3 regions of the Aquitalea pelogenes genome follow, and region 3 is predicted to be linked to each of the others. Evidence: predicted binding sites of a transcription regulator. Region 3 holds the regulator's gene; each other region holds the start of a gene.
What was found. Region 3 encodes FNR, which switches genes on or off when oxygen is low (the NO sensors DNR and NnrR bind a similar motif). Its sites were predicted from a motif close to TTGATNNNNATCAA; they were not measured.
Positions count from the first base shown of each region.

Region 1 (5,968 bases), on a different contig from region 3:
TGGGCTGTGCCGGCGGTGTTGATGTCAATGTCACGCGCGCGTATGCCAGTCGTCCACTGTCTGCCGGTTATCAGGTTGTCCAGCTGCACATCAAGGGCCTGAAAGGTGGCCACTCGGGTGCCGACATTCATCTGGGCCGCGGTAATGCCATCAAGCTGCTGGTGCGCTTGCTGCGCGAACTGGAAGCCGAAACCGACCTGCAACTGGCCTCCTTCAGTGGTGGTACCGCCCGCAATGCACTGGCCCGTGAAGCGACGGCAACGGTTGCCTATCCGGAGCAGGATGCTGCCCGCATCGCCGCCAGGCTGGATGCTTTCCAGTCTCTGCTGCGCTTTGAACTGGCGGGGGTAGACGAGGGTGTGAGCGTGCTGTCTGAAGCCTCGCATGCGGACAGCGTACTGGAATCTGCTGACCAGGCCGCCATTCTGGCCGCCTTGCATGCCGCGCCGCATGGCGTGAAGCGCATGAGTCAGCGTGTCAGCGGCGTGGTGGAAACCTCGAACAATCTCGGTGTGGTACGGGTGGAGCAGGGCAAGGTATTTGCCAACCTGATGGTGCGCTCCTTGCTGGATTCCGGCACCTGGATGCTGGCGCGTGAAGTGGAAAGCCTGTTTGGGCTGGCTGGCTTTGCCGTGGAAATGGAAGGTGGCTATCCGGGCTGGGCACCAAACCCGCAGTCCCCGTTGCTGGCCTTGTTCGAGCAGGTTTATCAGCAAGAATTCGGTGGCGAATCCGGCGTGCAGGTGATTCATGCCGGTCTGGAGTGCGGCATTATCGGGGCCAAGTATCCGGAGATGGACATGGTGTCGTTCGGTCCGACCATTCGCGGTGCACATGCACCGGGTGAGCGGGTGGAAGTGGAGTCGGTCGGCAAGGCCTGGCAATTGCTCAAGGCGGTACTGGCTGCCGTGCCTGCACGCAGTTAAAGCAGAAGGTGAGCGCGCTGCGGCGATCAAGTCCCCTTCCGCACTGACAGGCTCTGCATTGGAAAAACCCGGCTTTGCCGGGTTTTTCTATTCAGTATCCTTTTTCCTGGCCCGTGGATGAGCGGCATCGTACACCTTGGCCAGATGCTGAAAGTCCAGCGCGGTGTAGATCTGGGTTGTCGACAGGTTGGCATGGCCCAGCAATTCCTGTACTGCCCGCAAATCGCCCGAGGATTGCAGCAGATGGCTGGCAAATGAGTGACGCAGCATGTGCGGGTGTACGTGGCGGTCCATGCCAGTACGGATCGACCATTCCGCCAGGCGTTTTTGCACTTGCCGCGCACTGAGACGGCGGCCGTGCCGACCGACAAACACGGCATTGCAGCCCGCTTCGGCTTGCCGTTCGGCCAGCCATTGCTGCAGGTAATCCAGTGCCGTACGACCTATCGGCAGCAAGCGTGTCTTGTTGCCCTTGCCGCGCACGCGTAGCAGCTGTTCCTGCAGGTCCATGTCGGACAGGTCCAGCCCTACTGCTTCGGACAGGCGCAAGCCGGAGGAGTACATCAGCTCGAACAGGGCACGGTCGCGCAGGCTGAGGGTTTCATCATGCGGAATGTGTTCCAGCAGAGCTGCAGTACCATCCACCGGCAGCGCCTTGGGCAGGGGCTTGTCCTGCTTGGGCGCGCGCAGGCCCAGGCAAGGATTGATCCCGATGGCCTGTTTTTGTTGCAGCCAGTCGTAGAACTGCCGCCACGATGACAGCTTGCGTGCCAGGCTGCGACTACCCAGGCCGCGTGCGTGCAGGGTGGCCATGGCCTTGCGGATGTCATCGGCCTGCGCCTGCAGGGTGTCGCGGCTGCCAAGTAGCAGTTGCAGGCCTTGCAAGTCGCGCACATAGGCATCCAGCGTGTGCGGGCTCTTGCCTTGCAGCCGCAAGCTGTCACGGAATGCAGCCAGCATGTCAGACTCAGCCACGGCGCAGGCGTGCCATATTGCTCAGGCGCTCGAACAAGGACAGGTCCTGCTCGTTCTTCAACAGGGCGCCTGCCAGTGGCGGCAGGCTGGCCGACTGGTGCTGGGCGGCCAGTTGTGCGCTGTCTATGCCCTCACTGCCCAGCAGCTTCAGCCAGTCCAGCAGTTCGGAAGTGGTGGGCTTTTTCTTCAGGCCAGGCATTTCACGGATGGCAAAAAACACTTCCAGTGCCTGGCTGACCAACTGCTGTTGCAGGCCGGGGTAGTGCACGTCCACGATGGTCTGCATGGTGGCCGGATCGGGAAAACGGATGTAATGGAAGAAGCAGCGGCGCAGGAAAGCGTCTGGCAGTTCCTTCTCGTTATTGGAAGTAATGATGATGATGGGCCGCTGACGGGCACGAACAAATTGCTGCGTCTCGTGCACAAAAAACTCCATCTGGTCCAGTTCGCGCAGCAAGTCGTTGGGGAATTCGATGTCCGCCTTGTCAATTTCATCAATCAGCAACACCGGTGCCGTATCCGCCTCGAAGGCCTGCCATAGCTGCCCCTTGATGATGTAATTACTGATGTCATGAACCTTGGCATCGCCCAGCTGGGAGTCACGCAGGCGGGATACCGCATCGTATTCGTATAGCCCGTGCTGGGCTTTGGTACTGGATTTGATCGGCCAGACAATCAGCTGCCGGCCCAGGCTGGCGGCAATTTCTTCGGCCAGCATGGTCTTGCCGGTACCCGGCTCGCCTTTAACCAGCAAAGGGCGTTGCAGCGTGATGGCAGCATTGACTGCCATCATCAGGTCGTCGGTGGCAACGTATTGATCGCTGCCGGTAAAGCGGGTTTGCATATGGGTTAGCACCTTGTTGTTATCAATGACAAAGCCGCCAGGACGGGCCGGGCGGCTTGCGCAATGCTTTAGCACGGATGCCGGGCCTCGTACCCGGTTGCCGCCTCAGGGGTTCAGCGCACGAACTGGCGTTCCAGGTCGTCCAGGCTGATGTTCCATTCTTTCATCATGTGGCGCAGCAAGACAATTTCCGGGTCGCTGATGGTGCCGTCCGATTTGCTGATATCCATGGCCAGCACACAGGTCAGGATGCGTTTGGCCGGATTGGTCACCTCGGCCAGCATGGTTTCGATCCGGTCGGTATCCAGCAGATGAATGGTGCCGTCCTGCTCCGCTTCGTCGGAAATATCGTCACAGTAGTCTGTCAGAACCTGGGCAAATTGCTTGCGCGACAGGCCGATCAGGTCGTAGACGTTGACTTTTTCCAGCAGGTCCAGCTCGCGCGGGTCCATGTTGCCATCGGAAATCATGAACATGGCCAGCAAACGGGCAATGGCCTCGGGGCTGTTAATCGGGTATGGACGCATCACGAGATTCCTTGTTGTTATTGATGAAGCCTTGCCGCAAAGGCTGCGGGCATGGCTGCGACCTGACGAGTCTGGTAATCGAAGAATACGATGCCTGTCTTCAATCTTGCCACTTCTTTGCCATTGTTGCCATCTGTCGCCTGATAGACGATGTCCAGCCCGTACTTGTTGAGATCGGCGGTGCCGAGATTGAACACCAGTTGGTCGCCGTGAAATGCTTCGGCACGGTACATGACGGCTGCATCGGCCATGATGATGCCAACGCCCTCGACATCCAGCTCGCTGTAGCCCATGCTTTTCAACCAGCGCAGGCGCACCTCGTGCGCCAGGCGCAAAATGGCATCATTGGCCATGTGGCCGCCGTAGTTGATGTCGCCAATGCGCACGTCCATGCTGGTCTGGAAGATGAACTGCTCGGGAAGCGCAATCTTGATGCGTGCCATGATTTCACCTGAATAAAATGACATTCAGTCTAATCGACTGTCTTAATCTGTATCAACAGCAAGCCGGGGTGGTTTGCTAGACTGAATGCATGGCTGCCAACACACACAAGGAGAGGCTTATGTACCAACGCATTTTCGTGCCGGTGGATGATAGTGATACGTCCAACCTGGCATTGGCTGAAGCATGCCGACTTGCCAAGAGCATGGGTAGCACCCTTCGTCTGGTGCATGTGGTTGATCTGGCGCAGTTTGGCTGGGGCGGTACGGAGTTCCTGGATGCTGCCGAGCTGCAAAAGTCCATCAAGCAGGCCGGTGAGCAAGTGCTGGGACAGGCACAGGCACAGGCAGTGGCTGCCGGGCTGACCCCTGAAGTCAAGATCCTGGAGAGCTGGGGTGACAAGATTGCATCAGTGCTGATTGATGATGCCAATACCTGGGGTGCTGATCTGGTGGTGATGGGTACCCATGGCTGGAGCGGCTTGATGCATATCCTGATGGGTAGTGTTGCCGAAGGCTTGCTCAAGCAGGCAGATGTGCCGGTCCTGCTGGTACGCAATGCCGGTGAGTAAGCAGGTTTTCCAGACCGCTATGTACCACTGCATAGCGGTTTGCTCATGAAAAAAGCAGCCGTTGAACCAGATGGTTTGACGGCTGCTTTTTTTGGGTGGCGGGAATATCAGCCAGCGGTTGCTTCGCTGCTGCCTTCCTGCGCTTCCATCTTGGCACGTACGGCCTTGCGCAGGCTCTTGTACAGGTCAGGGTGGGTTTCTTTCAGGTACTCGACAATTTCGAAGTCTTCGCGACGTACCTTGGACAGTTCGATCTGCTCGACATGAACCAGACGCAGCAGTTCGCGAACCGGTTTGGGCATGTTGCGGCCGCTTTCGTAACGGGAACCGCCGGACTGTGTTACGCCGATGCGGCTCCAGAACTCTTGCTGATTCAGGCCCAGCTTGCGGCGGATTTCACGCGGATTGGTGATTTTTTCAAAGAGTTTCATGGGTTGTTCCTCTTAAAAGGCTAACAGTATTGTATTGAATTATTGTTTTGGCTTAGGACACTGCCCTATGTCCTAAAAATAGCAAAGAAAATCCATAAGGAATAATGTGATTTGAAAAAAATCATTAAGTTCCGTCATGGATTACATGCGCATGAATGATATGTTAGCGTATTCTTATCTAGGAATACAACGGAATGTCATCCATCTGGCACGAAAATGGTAGTTACATGTCGTAAACATGTATATAGATGATGGTAGAACCAAAGAGGGGAGGGGTGGCGAGCCTGACCCTCGGCACTTGCACTAAGTAACTATGGCTGCTTCCTTCCGGACCTGACCAGGTTTGCTACCGTACAATGCGAGGAGACCCGCCGCAGAAGAGTGCGAATAATAGCGGGTTTCGGCATGCTTGCCAAGAGTGCTGTAGAAAAAGGCTATCCGGCTGGGGGCAGGCAGCCTTTTTATTGGCAGGCATATTGCCTGAGTAGCAGCTCTGGGGGCAGACTCCGCCTATGTTTTGCCTTGTTACAGGACTGCCTCATGTCTTCCTCCTATCTTTCCCTGCTGCAAACACTGGTGGGCTTTGACACCACCAGCCGTCATTCCAATCTCGCACTGATCCGTTGGGTAGAGGAGTATCTGCAGGCTTACGGCCTGAGCAGCCAGCTGACCTTGAATGATGATGGCAGCAAGGCCAACCTGTTTGCCCGGATAGGTGCGGCAGACCTGCCGGTTCTGTTGCTGTCCGGTCATACCGATGTGGTGCCGGTGGATGGGCAGGCGTGGACTTCACCGCCGTTCACCCTCACCGACAAGGGAGACGGTCGTTGGTATGGCCGCGGTGCATGCGATATGAAGGGTTTCATTGCCTGCGTACTGGCGCATGTGCCGGAGTGGGTGAGGCTTGCAGCGGAGGGAAGCCTGCAGCAGGGCATCGGTATTGCCTTGTCTTATGACGAGGAAGTGGGCTGTCTGGGCGTGCCTCGCCTGATTGATGGGTTGTTACAAGAGCAGGTGCCGCTGGCCGGTTGCATCATTGGCGAGCCGACCTCAATGCGTCCGGTGGTGGCACACAAGGGCATTGCCCATTACCACTGCCATGTACAGGGGCGGGCTGCGCATTCCTCGCTCACACCGCAAGGGGTGAATGCCATTGAATATGCCGCCAGGCTGATTACCCATGTCCGTCGTCTGGCCGACACCGAGGCGTCGTTTGGTCATCACCAGCCATTGTATGATGTGCCGTTTACCAC
Region 1 is NZ_JAYSDA010000011.1:55,651-61,618, reverse strand. Features, by position in the region: gene ACE3SE_RS10925 (aminoacyl-histidine dipeptidase) at 1-926, shown strand, start outside; gene xerC (tyrosine recombinase XerC) at 1,014-1,886, opposite strand; gene ACE3SE_RS10915 (AAA family ATPase) at 1,894-2,745, opposite strand; gene ACE3SE_RS10910 (TerB family tellurite resistance protein) at 2,859-3,272, opposite strand; gene ACE3SE_RS10905 (acyl-CoA thioesterase) at 3,290-3,715, opposite strand; gene ACE3SE_RS10900 (universal stress protein) at 3,835-4,284, shown strand; gene ACE3SE_RS10895 (helix-turn-helix domain-containing protein) at 4,392-4,715, opposite strand; RNA gene ffs (signal recognition particle sRNA small type) at 4,990-5,088, opposite strand; gene argE (acetylornithine deacetylase) at 5,256-5,968, shown strand, end outside.
Region 1: ACE3SE_RS10900 (universal stress protein) is a predicted target of FNR. The motif match lies at 3,758-3,771, and genes of this name have one in related genera.

Region 2 (5,968 bases), on a different contig from region 3:
GGCTTGCGAGCCTGCTTTTTTGTTAAGCACCTGAACATGCTCAGTCCGGAATATCGTTCGGATTGATGCGCGGTGTTTCCTCTTCGCCCATGCCCAGCTTGCCGCGCACACAGGAAATGTAGCGGTTCACGTCCGGGCCGCCGCCATAGCGCTGCGCATGCCAGATCATCTCGCCCAGGCATTCCATCATCTCGTGCTGGGCACGATGCTCGTTGCCGTGGCGCAAGGCCAGCTGGGCGTAGAGTGAACGGATACCGAAGGGCTGGTCGATGGAGCGCTGTTCCTCGATAGCCACATGCAGGCCCATGTGCAGGAACGGGTTGGTCTCGCCCATTTCCGGCGTCCATTCCTGTTCCAGGTACTTTTCCGGATGATTCAGGATGGAGTGGTACTCGGGGTGGTCTATAAGAATGGAAAGCACGATCTTTTCCAGATCGGTCAGCACGCTGCCAGTCTGGTGTTTTTTCCAGGTTTCAAAAAAGAAGCCGCGCGCATCCTGGCGGCTGGGTGAGAACAACATGCGCAATACCTGAGTAGGTTTCTCGGATAAGCCCCGATTATACGGAAGGGAGCCCACCATGACCACGCTTTACGATTTTTCCATGCTCCTGCCTGATGGCAGTTCCATGGCGCTGAGCACCCTGCAGGGCCAGGTGGTATTGCTGGTGAACACGGCCAGCGAGTGTGGCTATACCCGGCAATATGCGGGCCTGCAGGAATTGCATGACAGCCTGTCCGGACAAGGCTTGCGGGTGCTGGCCTTTCCCTGCAACCAGTTTGGCGGGCAAGAACCGGGCACGGATGCCCAGATTGCCAGTTTCTGTGCCAGCCGCTTTCAACTGACGCTGCCGTTATCGGCCAAGGTGGAGGTTAACGGCCCGCAGGCACATCCCTTGTGGCGCTGGCTGACCCAGGCGGATAGCGCACATCCGCACCCGGTGAAATGGAATTTCACCAAGTTTCTGCTGGATGGAAAGGGCAGGGTGGTAAAACGCTTCGAACCGGCAGTGGCTCCACATGAACTGCTGCCGGACATCGAAGTCTTGCTGAGCCGGCGTGTCACTGCCGACTGAAACCGGTCTGGCTTGGAACCGCCAACAAAACCTCGTAGAGAACCCGGGCCAAGGCGCGCCGCCGCAGACAGTACATGGCGTACGGCAAGGCGGCGCAACGCTGGAGCGGGGGCTCTGTTCGCGGGGCTTACTTGCGGCGGAAGATGATGTCCCATACGCCATGACCCAGCTTGATGCCACGGGCCTCAAACTTGGTCAGCGGACGGTAGTCCGGGCGCGGCGCATAGCCATCGGCGCTATTGGCCAGATCGCCATTGGCGCTGAACACTTCCATGATCTGGATGGCGTAGTCTTCCCAGTCGGTAGCAGCGTGCAGATAGCCGCCTGGTTTCAGCTTCTTCACCAGTTTTTCCACCAGCGGGGCCTGGATCAGGCGACGCTTGTTGTGGCGTTTCTTGTGCCAGGGGTCGGGGAAGAAAATATGCACGCCGTCCAGGCTGCCGTCGGCCAGCATGTTGTCCAGCACTTCCACCGCATCGTGACGGATGATGCGCAGATTGCTCAGCTCTTTCTCGGCAATCAGCTTGCACAGATTGCCCACGCCGGGGGAGTGCACTTCCACGCCCAGATAGTCGATAGCAGGATTGGCCGCTGCAATTTCAGCGGTTGCACCACCCATGCCAAAGCCGATTTCCAGCACCTTGGGTGCCTGGCGGCCAAAAGCCTGCTCCAGGTCGATGACGGTTGGCTGATATGCAATGCCCCATTTGGGCATGCCCTCGTCCATTGCGCGTTGCTGACCTGCAGACAGATGTCCCTGACGCAGCACAAAGCTTCTGATGGCGCGCCCGAATGCCGGATTTTCCATGTGATTCAAACAGATAATTGCAAGAAGACGCGCATGTTACCGAATCTTGCCGGCCTTAGCGAGTGCCACGCTCTGCCAGGCCGGATTTGCCGCCAGTTGTGCGACAAATTCGCGTGCCGTGGGGTAGCGCAGCGTCACGCCCAGTTCTGCCAGGCGCTGGTGGCGAAAGCGGCGGGATTCCGCCATGTAAGACCATAAACCCGGGCTGACGGCCGCTTGTACTTCTGCGCGGGATAGCCGTGGCGGTAGTGGCATGGACAGTGCATCAGCCAGCATGGCATACCAGTCGGTGATGGTGAGTGGTTCCTGGTCGCAGGCATTGTAAATGCGGATGCCACCACGGTTTTGCTGCAGGCTGGCAATACACAGGCAGGCCAGGTCGTCGGCGTGGATATGATTACTGAAGCTGTCTTCTTCTGGCCGGATCAAGGGCGTGTTTTGCACAAGACGGGTCAGCGGCAGGCGCTCAAGCGCATAAATGCCGGGTGCGCGCAGAATGGTCAGCTGGCTGCCATGGTGGCGGGCAAAGGCACGCAGGGTATTTTCTGCATCCAGCCGGCGCCAGGCGCGCTCGGTTTGCGGTATGGGGGGCGAACATTCATCCAGCCAGTTACCGGCGCTATTTCCATACACGCCAGTAGTGCTGATATAGCTAATACGCTGTGGTATCCTGTCGGCTTTTGCCAGTGCGTACAACAACTTGCGCGTGCGGCTGTCGCGCATTCCGTGGCTTGGTGGTGGAGCGGTTATCCACAGATCATCGGCCAGACCGGCCAGCCGCTCCAGGCTGGCGGCATCGTCCAGATTGGCCATGACCGGAATGGCACCGCCAGCGCGCGCCGTTTCAGCCGCTTGCGCGTGATGTGCCAGAACCAGCACTTTCCAGTGCTGCACGAGTCGGGGCAGGGCCCGTCGGGCGACATCACCCATGCCTGCAATCAATAAAGTACGCATAGGCTGCATCTTACCGAGATTTGGAATAATAAAGGTACCCAATGACTTCCCAGGTCAAAGTGCTCCCGAGCGGGCATACGTTCAGTGTTGAAGCGCATGAAACCATTCTGGAAGCGGCTTTGCGCCAGAATGTCGGTCTGCCTTATGGCTGCCGCGATGGTGCCTGTGGCGCCTGCAAGGGCAAGGTAGTGGAGGGTGAGGTTAGCCAGGACGGCTATCAGGAAAAAGCCCTGCCGGAAAACGAACGCATCCAGGGCATGACCCTGTTCTGCTGTGCCCGCCCGCAAGGCGATATCACCATTGAAGCCCGTGAAGTGGCCGGTGCTGGTGACATCCAGATCAAGACCCTGCCGTGCCGCGTGGAAAGCATGGTGAAAATGCACGACGTTGCCGTGCTCAAACTGAAATTGCCGGTTTCCGAACGCCTGCAGTTCCGCGCCGGTCAGTACATCGACATCCTGATGAAGGATGGCAAGAAACGCAGTTTCTCCATTGCCAATGCGCCGCATGATGATGCCTTCCTGGAGCTGCATATCCGTCATCAGCCTGGTGGTAGTTTCTCCGATTACGTCTTCACCCAGATGAAAGAGCGCGAAATCATGCGCTTCAAGGGACCGATGGGTTCTTTCTTCCTGCGTGAGGATTCGGACAAGCCCATCATCTTCGTGGCCAGCGGTACCGGCTTTGCGCCGGTCAAGGGCATCATCGAACACGCCATCCATCACGGTATCCAGCGTCAGATGGTGCTGTATTGGGGCGCACGCACCAAGGCAGACCTCTACATGGCCGAACTGGCTGCCAGCTGGCAGGCCGCGCATGCCAACATCACCGTGATTCCGGTGTTGTCCGAGGCGCTGCCGGAAGACGAATGGCAAGGCCGCACCGGCTTTGTACATCAGGCGGTGCTGGATGACTTTGCCGACCTGTCCGGCTACCAGGTGTATGCCTGTGGTGCTCCGGTCATGGTGGAGTCTGCCCATCGCAGCTTCATTGCCGAACGCAAGCTGCCGGAAGACGAATTCTTCTCTGACGCCTTCTTCCTGTCCAAGGACATGGGTGGTAACAAGCAGCCCTGATCTGCCAGTCCTCTGTCATCAAAAAGCCCCTGCCATACAGGGGCTTTTTCATTTTTGTACTTGCCAGCGAAATGGCCGCTCTGCGAGGTATGTCCGGCATCGTTTTGTTTTTGTGGGATTTTCCCGTTGGCCACAGGGTGCGGACAGATTGTTGATTTGCGTCAACATCCACATTTTTTGTAGGGTTATTATGACCATCGACTAATCAATCAAGGCGGCAAACGCCAGCTATGAGGAGTGGGAGATGGAACTGCTAGGTCAACTTCTTTCCGACGATGTCGGTGTTCTGGGTTTGGCAACCATTGTCTTTGCTACTGTGGTGGTATGTGGTGTGATTTTTGTGATCAGTCGTAAGGTGAAGAACGCAGGACCGAACGACTGACAGGTTTAGCACCAGTTGGTGTGTGTCCAGATTTCCTCTTGATGTGTGTGTTGGTGGATACGGTGGTGGGCCGTATCCATTTTTTTTGCCTGCCGTTTGTCTATCAGTCTTTATTGAAAAATAATTTATTAAAAATTGCCAATAAAGAACGAGTTCATATAAAAAAATCCAATTTGGATAGACAGGCAGCTCTTCCTATAACCCAGCCAACATTCTTCTGTTGCTCTTTTTTGTTCCATTTTTTCATTTGATCCTGATCAAACATATGTAGCTGCTTTCTGGAATCGGAGCGCTTCGATGACTATCATTGCATCATTGAATTAGAAATTAATAATATACAGATAGTTTTCAGGTTAATGTATTTCACGGAGAACGAAAATGTCCACTGATACAGAAGTGCAAGGTGGCGGAGCACCCAAACTGAAACTGGGTGCACTTACCGCACTGGTAGTGGGTTCCATGATTGGCGGCGGCATCTTCTCGCTACCGCAAAACATGGCGGCAGGTGCCGGTGCCGGCGCCATCATCATTGGTTGGGCCATCACCTTCCTCGGCATGCTGACGCTGGCATTTGCCTTCCAGATGCTGGCCAACCGCAAACCGGAAGTAGAAGGTGGTGTATATGGTTATGCCCGCGCCGGTTTCGGTGACTACATGGGCTTCAACTCGGCCTGGGGTTACTGGATTTCGGCCTGGATCGGCAATGTGTCCTACTTTGTCGTGATGTTCTCGGCACTGGGTTTCTGGTTCCACGCTTTTGGTGATGGCAACACGCCGACCGCCATCATCTGTGCCTCTGTCTTGCTGTGGGGCCTGCATTTCCTGGTATTGCGTGGCGTGCATGGTGCGGCATTCATCAACACCATCACCACCATTGCCAAACTGGTTCCGCTGGCGCTGTTCATCGTACTGGTGGTGTTTGCCTTCAAGATTGACACCTTCAATCTCGACTTCTGGGGTAATCCGAAGCTGGGTTCCATCGTCGATCAGGTGAAGAGCACCATGCTGGTGACCGTATGGGTGTTCATCGGTATCGAAGGTGCGTCGATGTTCTCGGGCCGTGCCGAAAAAATGAGCGATGTGGGCAAGGCTACCGTGGTGGGTTTCCTGCTGACCATTGCCCTGCTGGTGGCTGTATCGGTCCTGGCACTGGGCGTGATGACCCAGCCTGAACTGGCTGCGCTGAAGAACCCGTCCACTGCCTACGTGCTGGAGAAAGCCATTGGCCCCTGGGGTGCCAACATCATGAATGCGGGTCTGGTGATTTCTGTTGGTGGTGCACTGCTGGCCTGGACGCTGCTGGCTGCTGAAGCACCTTACCTGGCAGGCAAAGACGGTGTGATGCCGCGCATCTTCGGCACCACCAATGCCAACGGTTCCCCGGCAGCTTCGCTGTGGCTGACCAACGGTTTGATCCAGCTGTTCCTGATCATCACCCTGTTCAGCTCGGCCGGTTACCTGGCACTGCTGTCGCTGGCTACCTCGATGATCCTGATTCCTTACCTGCTGTGTGCCGTGTATTCCTTCATGGTGGCCCGGCGTGGTGAAGGCTACCAGGCTGGTGAAGGCAAGGGCCGTGACCTGAGTATTGCCGGTATCGCCAGTGTGTACGGTGTATGGCTGATCTACGCCGCTGGTGTGAAGTATCTGTTCCTGTCGATGGTGCTGTACGCCC
Region 2 is NZ_JAYSDA010000040.1:315-6,282, reverse strand. Features, by position in the region: gene ACE3SE_RS20640 (DUF1841 family protein) at 41-520, opposite strand; gene ACE3SE_RS20635 (glutathione peroxidase) at 579-1,073, shown strand; gene trmB (tRNA (guanosine(46)-N7)-methyltransferase TrmB) at 1,201-1,881, opposite strand; gene ACE3SE_RS20625 (SDR family NAD(P)-dependent oxidoreductase) at 1,918-2,835, opposite strand; gene ACE3SE_RS20620 (CDP-6-deoxy-delta-3,4-glucoseen reductase) at 2,877-3,911, shown strand; gene ACE3SE_RS20615 (DUF3149 domain-containing protein) at 4,156-4,293, shown strand; gene arcD (arginine-ornithine antiporter) at 4,672-5,968, shown strand, end outside.
Region 2: ACE3SE_RS20615 (DUF3149 domain-containing protein) is a predicted target of FNR. The motif match lies at 4,063-4,076, and genes of this name have one in related genera.

Region 3 (5,968 bases):
GTCACGTGCAGATCCGCCCAGGGCCTGCCCTTTGGCAGCCATCAGCATGCTGTTGGCTTCCATGCTTTGGCTGAGCCAGTCCGGCCAGTGGGTAATCAGCACGTCCATCAGGTAGTAGGTGTCGATGTCCGGGTCCAGCGTCAGGTTGGACTGGTCGCTGGCCTGGCTGATCAGCGCGCGCAGGCTGCTGCTGGCTGCCTGAAAGTTGTCTGGCTGTGGTGCCGACTGCAGTTTTTTCCAGCTCGCGTCGAAACCAGACCATTCCTTGTCCACGCCCAGCACCGGGTTGAGCGCGGTATGGGTTTGCTGCATGGCCTGCCATTGCTGCTGCACTGCGCTTCCCAGCGCGTTACCTGCTCCCTGGCTGGCGTGCTGGGCCTGTTCCTGCTCCAGCGCCAACAGCAAGGCCATGGCGGGCTTCACATATTGCACGCCCACCCGCTCCTTGCTGGAGAAATCCACATTGTCCTGATTGCTGCGGTACAGCCCGTAGGTGAGGTAAACCAGAGCAACGGCAAACACGGTACCGATGATGGCAAAGCGGATGGGATAGCTCAGATGCTGCATCCAGCGGGCGGTTTGGCGGAACATGCACAACTCCTTGCAAGCGCGCACAGCACGGTGGCTATACGAGTGAAGACAGCTTTGTTTATAGGGGCATTGTTCTTGCACTGCAAAATCAAATACCTATGCCAATGGGTTTTGTCGCGTGCAGCAGCTTGAATTTGCGTTCTTTTTATAAAGTGTATTTTATTTACATTTTAATGTTATGCTACGCGCTGTCCGTGCCGAACACCTGTCTTTTAAAAAATGTATTTCACACACATCTAAAGGAAGATCCATGCTCAGTGCCACCATTCGCCAGCAAGTCAAAGCCACCGCCCCCATCCTGAAACAGCATGGCGTGCTGCTGACCAGCCATTTTTACCAACGCATGTTCCAGCACAACCCGGAGCTGAAAAACATCTTCAACCAGGGGCACCAGCATGCCGGCCAGCAACAGCAAGCACTGGCCATGGCTGTGGCGGCCTATGCCGAGCACATTGATGCGCCCGAAGTACTGCTGCCGGTACTGGAACGGGTGGCACACAAACACGCCAGCCTGGGCATCCGTGCCGAACACTACCCGATTGTGGGCAAGCATCTGCTGGCTTCCATCCGCGAGGTGCTGGGAGAAGAAGCCGCACCGGACAGCCTGCTGGAGGCCTGGGCGGCCGCCTATCAGCAACTGGCAGACCTGCTGATCCAGCTGGAAAACAGCCTGTACCAGCGTGCCGCCATCCAGCCCGGTGGCTGGAGCGGCTGGCGGCCGTTCCGCGTGGTGAAGAAGCAGGTAGAAAGCGAGGAAATCACCTCGTTTTATCTGCAAGCCGCGGATGGTGGCAGCTTGCCTGCCTTCCAGCCCGGTCAATACATTTCGGTGCAGCGTTTCATTCCGGAATGGGGCCTGAGCCAGCCGCGCCAGTACAGCCTGTCCGATGCACCCGGCAAGGACTGGCTGCGTATTTCGGTGAAGCGGGAAGACGCCCGCGATGAGGCTCCCGCCGGCAAGGTGTCCGGCATCTTGCATACCGAACTGGCCGAAGGGGACATCCTGCAGGTATCACCACCATTTGGTGATTTCGTGCTGCATCAGGAGCGGGACACCCCGGTGGTGCTGATCAGTGCCGGGGTGGGCCAGACTCCGCTGCTGTCCATGCTGCAGCACTTGCTGGCCAGTGATCAGTCGCGGCCCATCCGCTATTTGCACGCCGCACGTCACGGGGCGGTTCACGCCATGAAACAGGAAGTCGGCACACTGGCGCAGCAGCATGCGCAGCTGCAGCAGCGCGTGTTTTATGAAACCCCGGCCGCAAACGATACCCTTGGTGTGGACTTCCATCAGCAAGGCCGTATCGATGCCGATGCCATCCGTGCCCATGCCCTGCTGCCGGATGCCGACTATTATTTGTGCGGCCCGGTAGGCTTCATGCAGCAACAGCACCGCCAGCTGCGCGAGGCCGGGGTAGAAGCCACGCGCATCCACATGGAAGTGTTTGGCTCCAATGCCATGACCACCGGCTGAATTGGCTTTGTTTGTCGCTGCGCATTGTGAGCTGCCGCGCTGCGGAGTATCCTGCGCGGCACTTTCCCAGCCCACTTTACTGCCATGCAACTGAACCGCTTTACCGACCTTGGCCTGCGCGTGCTGATGTACCTGACGCACCGCGACCGGGAGCAACCGGTCACCATCAGCGAAATTGCCGAACGCTTCGAGGTGTCGCGCAATCACCTGGTGAAAGTGGTGCATTTCATGGGGGTGCAAGGCTGGCTGAACAACAGCCGTGGCAAGGGTGGCGGGCTGGCGCTGGCCCAGCCGCCCGAGCATTACCGCCTGGGCGGCATCATCCGCACGCTGGAAGGCAATGTGCCGCTGATTGACTGCGCCGAACCGCCTTGCGCGCTGCGTCAGGACTGCCAGCTCAAGGCCGTGCTGGATGTGGGCATGCAGGCATTTTTCAGCACACTGGACAGTTACACGCTGCGCGATGTGATTGCCAGCCCCACCGGCGAGGCCATCATTCGCCTGCATCGCAGCCCCAGACCGCAGTCGGCCGACAAAACCGCACCGGATGTGTTGTAAAAAACCATCACTTTTTCAATGAAAAAGCCCGCTACCTGCGGGCTTTTTTTACTGCTTTTTTAGGGGATAACCCTTTAAACAGTCTGAACAAAACCATCAGATGGTCTTGGAATAACGTGCCTTGGTTTCCCGTTCACGCAAATGGCGGTCGAACAGCATGGCGATATTGCGGATCAGGAAACGCCCTTTGGGCTCCACCATCAGGAAATCGCCGTCAAAGGTCAGCAGGCCCAGCTTGTGGTACTCGCGGATGGCTGGCAGCTCGGCAGAAAAATACTCGGCGAAATTGATGCCGTGCACCTGCTCGATGGCTTCCACCGACAAGGAGAAGCGGCACATCAGCGCCTGGATGATGCCGCGACGCAGGATGTCGTCCTGATCCAGCACCATACCGCGCATTACCGGCAGCCGGCCTTCGTCCAGCGCGGCGTAATAGCTGTCCAGGTCCTTCTCGTTCTGGCTGTAACAGGGGCCAACCTTGCCGATGGACGACACGCCAAGGCCGATCATGTCGCAGTCGGCATGAGTGGAATAGCCCTGGAAATTGCGCTGCAGGCGGGCCTGGCGCAAGGCAATGGCCAGGTCATCTTCCGGCTTGGCAAAGTGGTCCATGCCAATGAATACATAGCCTGCATCCGCCAGGCTCTTTACCGCGTCCTGCAGGATGTCCAGCTTGGTGCTGGCGGCTGGCAGGTCCGCCTCGTTGATGCGCCGTTGCGGCATGAAAACGGTGGGCAAATGGGCATAGTTGTACAGCGCCAGGCGGTCCGGACTGATGGCAATCACCTTGTCCAGCGTGCGTTTGAGCGACTCGCGGGTTTGCAGCGGCAGGCCGTAGATCAGGTCCACACTGACCGACTTGAAGCCGGCTTCGCGCGCAGCCTCGATCACCTCCAGCGTTTCTTCCTCGCTTTGCACCCGGTTCACCGCGGCTTGCACCTGCGGGTCGAAGTCCTGAATGCCCACGCTCATGCGGTTGAAGCCCAGTCGCGCCAGATGATGCACGGTTTCACGACCCACCTTGCGCGGGTCGATCTCGATGGAATATTCTCCCTCCGGCAAAAATTCGAAGTGGGCACGCAACATGGTCATCAGGCGGTCCAGCTGCTCGTCGGACAGGAAGGTTGGCGTACCGCCGCCAAAGTGCAGCTGGATCAGCTTTTCCCGGCAGCCAAGCGAGGCGGCAACCAGCTTGATTTCCTTTTCCAGGTAATCGAGGTAGCGGTCGGCACGGCTCTTGTCCTTGGTAATGATCTTGTTGCAGCCGCAGTAGTAACATACCGTATTACAGAACGGTATATGAACGTACAATGATATTGCGTTCTGATGCATGCCCAGGTGGCGCTGCATCAGCCAGCTTTTATAGTCCTTCTCGCCAAACGCCGGGGTAAACCGGTCTGCGGTCGGGTAAGAAGTGTATCTTGGGCCGGAACCATCAAGACGTTCGATCAATGCTCGGTCGAACTCACAGTGGGTAGGCGAAAACGGATGGGTGGTGTGCATGTCGTCGGGTATTGATAGTCAAACGTCAGGTGGACTGGTAAATTTGCGGAAAACGTGCGAATTCCGCTTTGACAAGGGTCAAGCTTCTTTACAGGGTTGTACAAAACACGCGATGTCAGACCAACACCAACACACTCTGCACGCACTGAAGGTGTCCTGCTCCAACTGCAGTCTGCGCGAACTCTGCCTGCCCATCGGGCTGAACCGCGACGAAATGACGCAGCTGGATGCAGTTATCCGTCAGAGCCGCCGCCTCAAGCGCGGTGAATACCTGTTCCGCAGTGGCGAAGCCTTCAAGTCGCTGTTTGCCGTGCGCACCGGTTTCTTCAAGACCAGCGTGGCAAGCCAGGACGGTCGTGAACAAGTCACCGGCTTTCTGATGTCCGGCGAACTCATGGGCCTGGATGGCATCTCGTCCAATGTGCATGGCTGCGACGCCATTGCCCTGGAAGACAGCGAAGTCTGCGAACTGCCCTTCAACCGCATGGAAAGCCTGGGGCGCGACATTCCCAGCCTGCAACACCACTTTTTCCGGCTGATGAGCCGCGAAATCGTGCGTGACCAGAACGTCATGCTGCTCCTGGGCAACATGAAGGCAGAAGAACGTCTGGCTGCCTTCCTGCTGAACCTGTCACAGCGTCTGTCCACCCGCGGCTTTGCCGCCAACGATTTCATCCTGCGCATGAGCCGCGAGGAAATCGGCAGCTTCCTCGGCCTGAAACTGGAAACCGTCAGCCGTACGCTGTCCAAGTTCCAGCAGCAAGGCTGGCTGAGCGTGGACCACAAGCACATCCAGCTGATCAAGGCCGATGCACTCAAGGACCTGATCTCCGGTTGTACCCACGCCAACGGCGTATAAGCCGACAGGCACGGTAACAGCCATCCGGGCGGTGGGCGCAATGCGCCTTACCGCCCTTTTTGCATCTTCCGCCCATCAGGGCAGGCGCGCCATTCTCCGCAAGCACTAACTCTTCCGGGCAAGGTATTACCAGCGCCCGATCAGCATGCCGGCCACCAGTTGCTCGGCCCGTTCCGCCACTTCAGCCAGCTGCGCGGCGTCCGGCTCGCCGCGTACCACCACGGCGGGCAGCACTTCGTGCCAGCCATAGCCGGCGATGATGCGCCGCATGGCGTGCACGGCCCCCATGCCATCGTTACCGGCTGACACCAGCAAGAGGCAAGCCAGCCCCTCGGTGCGGCCCTGTGCGGGGTAGAAGGTGCGGTCAAAGAAATCTTTCATCTTGCCCGCCATATAGCCAAAATTCTCCGGCGTTGCCAGCACGATGCCGTCTGATGTCAGCAAATCATCCAGTGTGGCCTGCTCGGCGGGCAGGCAGTTGAACTGCAGGTCATCCGTCAGCTGCGCTACGCTGGCGCGCACGGCGTCAACCAGCTGCAAGGTGCGGCCGGTCTGGCTGGCATACAACAACAGCAAGCGCTTCATGCGGCGGGACTCCCTGGCAGCGTGGCCATCAATGCCTGCAGGCGCGTTGCTTCGGGCCAGCCTGGCGGCACCACGAAACCGCGCGCCACCTCCTCCCAGTAGCCATCGCCCAGCGGCAGCAACTCTGCCACCAGTTGCGGCACCACGGCCTGATGCAATTCCTGGCGCAGGCTGTGCTGTTCACGCACTTCGGCTTCGGCCACACGGGCCGGAGCCAGCCAGCTCAAGCGTGGCAACCACATCCAGCGTGATGCCGGGCTGCTACTGGGCCAGGGGTGCAATAGCGGGCTGAACCAGCCTTGCAGCTGATCCGCAGCCAGTGGCGGCATGGGACGGGACGGTCGGGAATAGAAAAACCAGCCGGCCAGCCGGGCCTGACTGGCGCAGGCCACAAAGTC
Region 3 is NZ_JAYSDA010000019.1:77,988-83,955, reverse strand. Features, by position in the region: gene ACE3SE_RS14940 (methyl-accepting chemotaxis protein) at 1-591, opposite strand, end outside; gene hmpA (NO-inducible flavohemoprotein) at 842-2,065, shown strand; gene ACE3SE_RS14930 (RrF2 family transcriptional regulator) at 2,150-2,623, shown strand; gene hemN (oxygen-independent coproporphyrinogen III oxidase) at 2,720-4,126, opposite strand; gene fnr (fumarate/nitrate reduction transcriptional regulator Fnr) at 4,239-4,985, shown strand; gene ACE3SE_RS14915 (flavodoxin family protein) at 5,112-5,570, opposite strand; gene ACE3SE_RS14910 (DUF1853 family protein) at 5,567-5,968, opposite strand, start outside.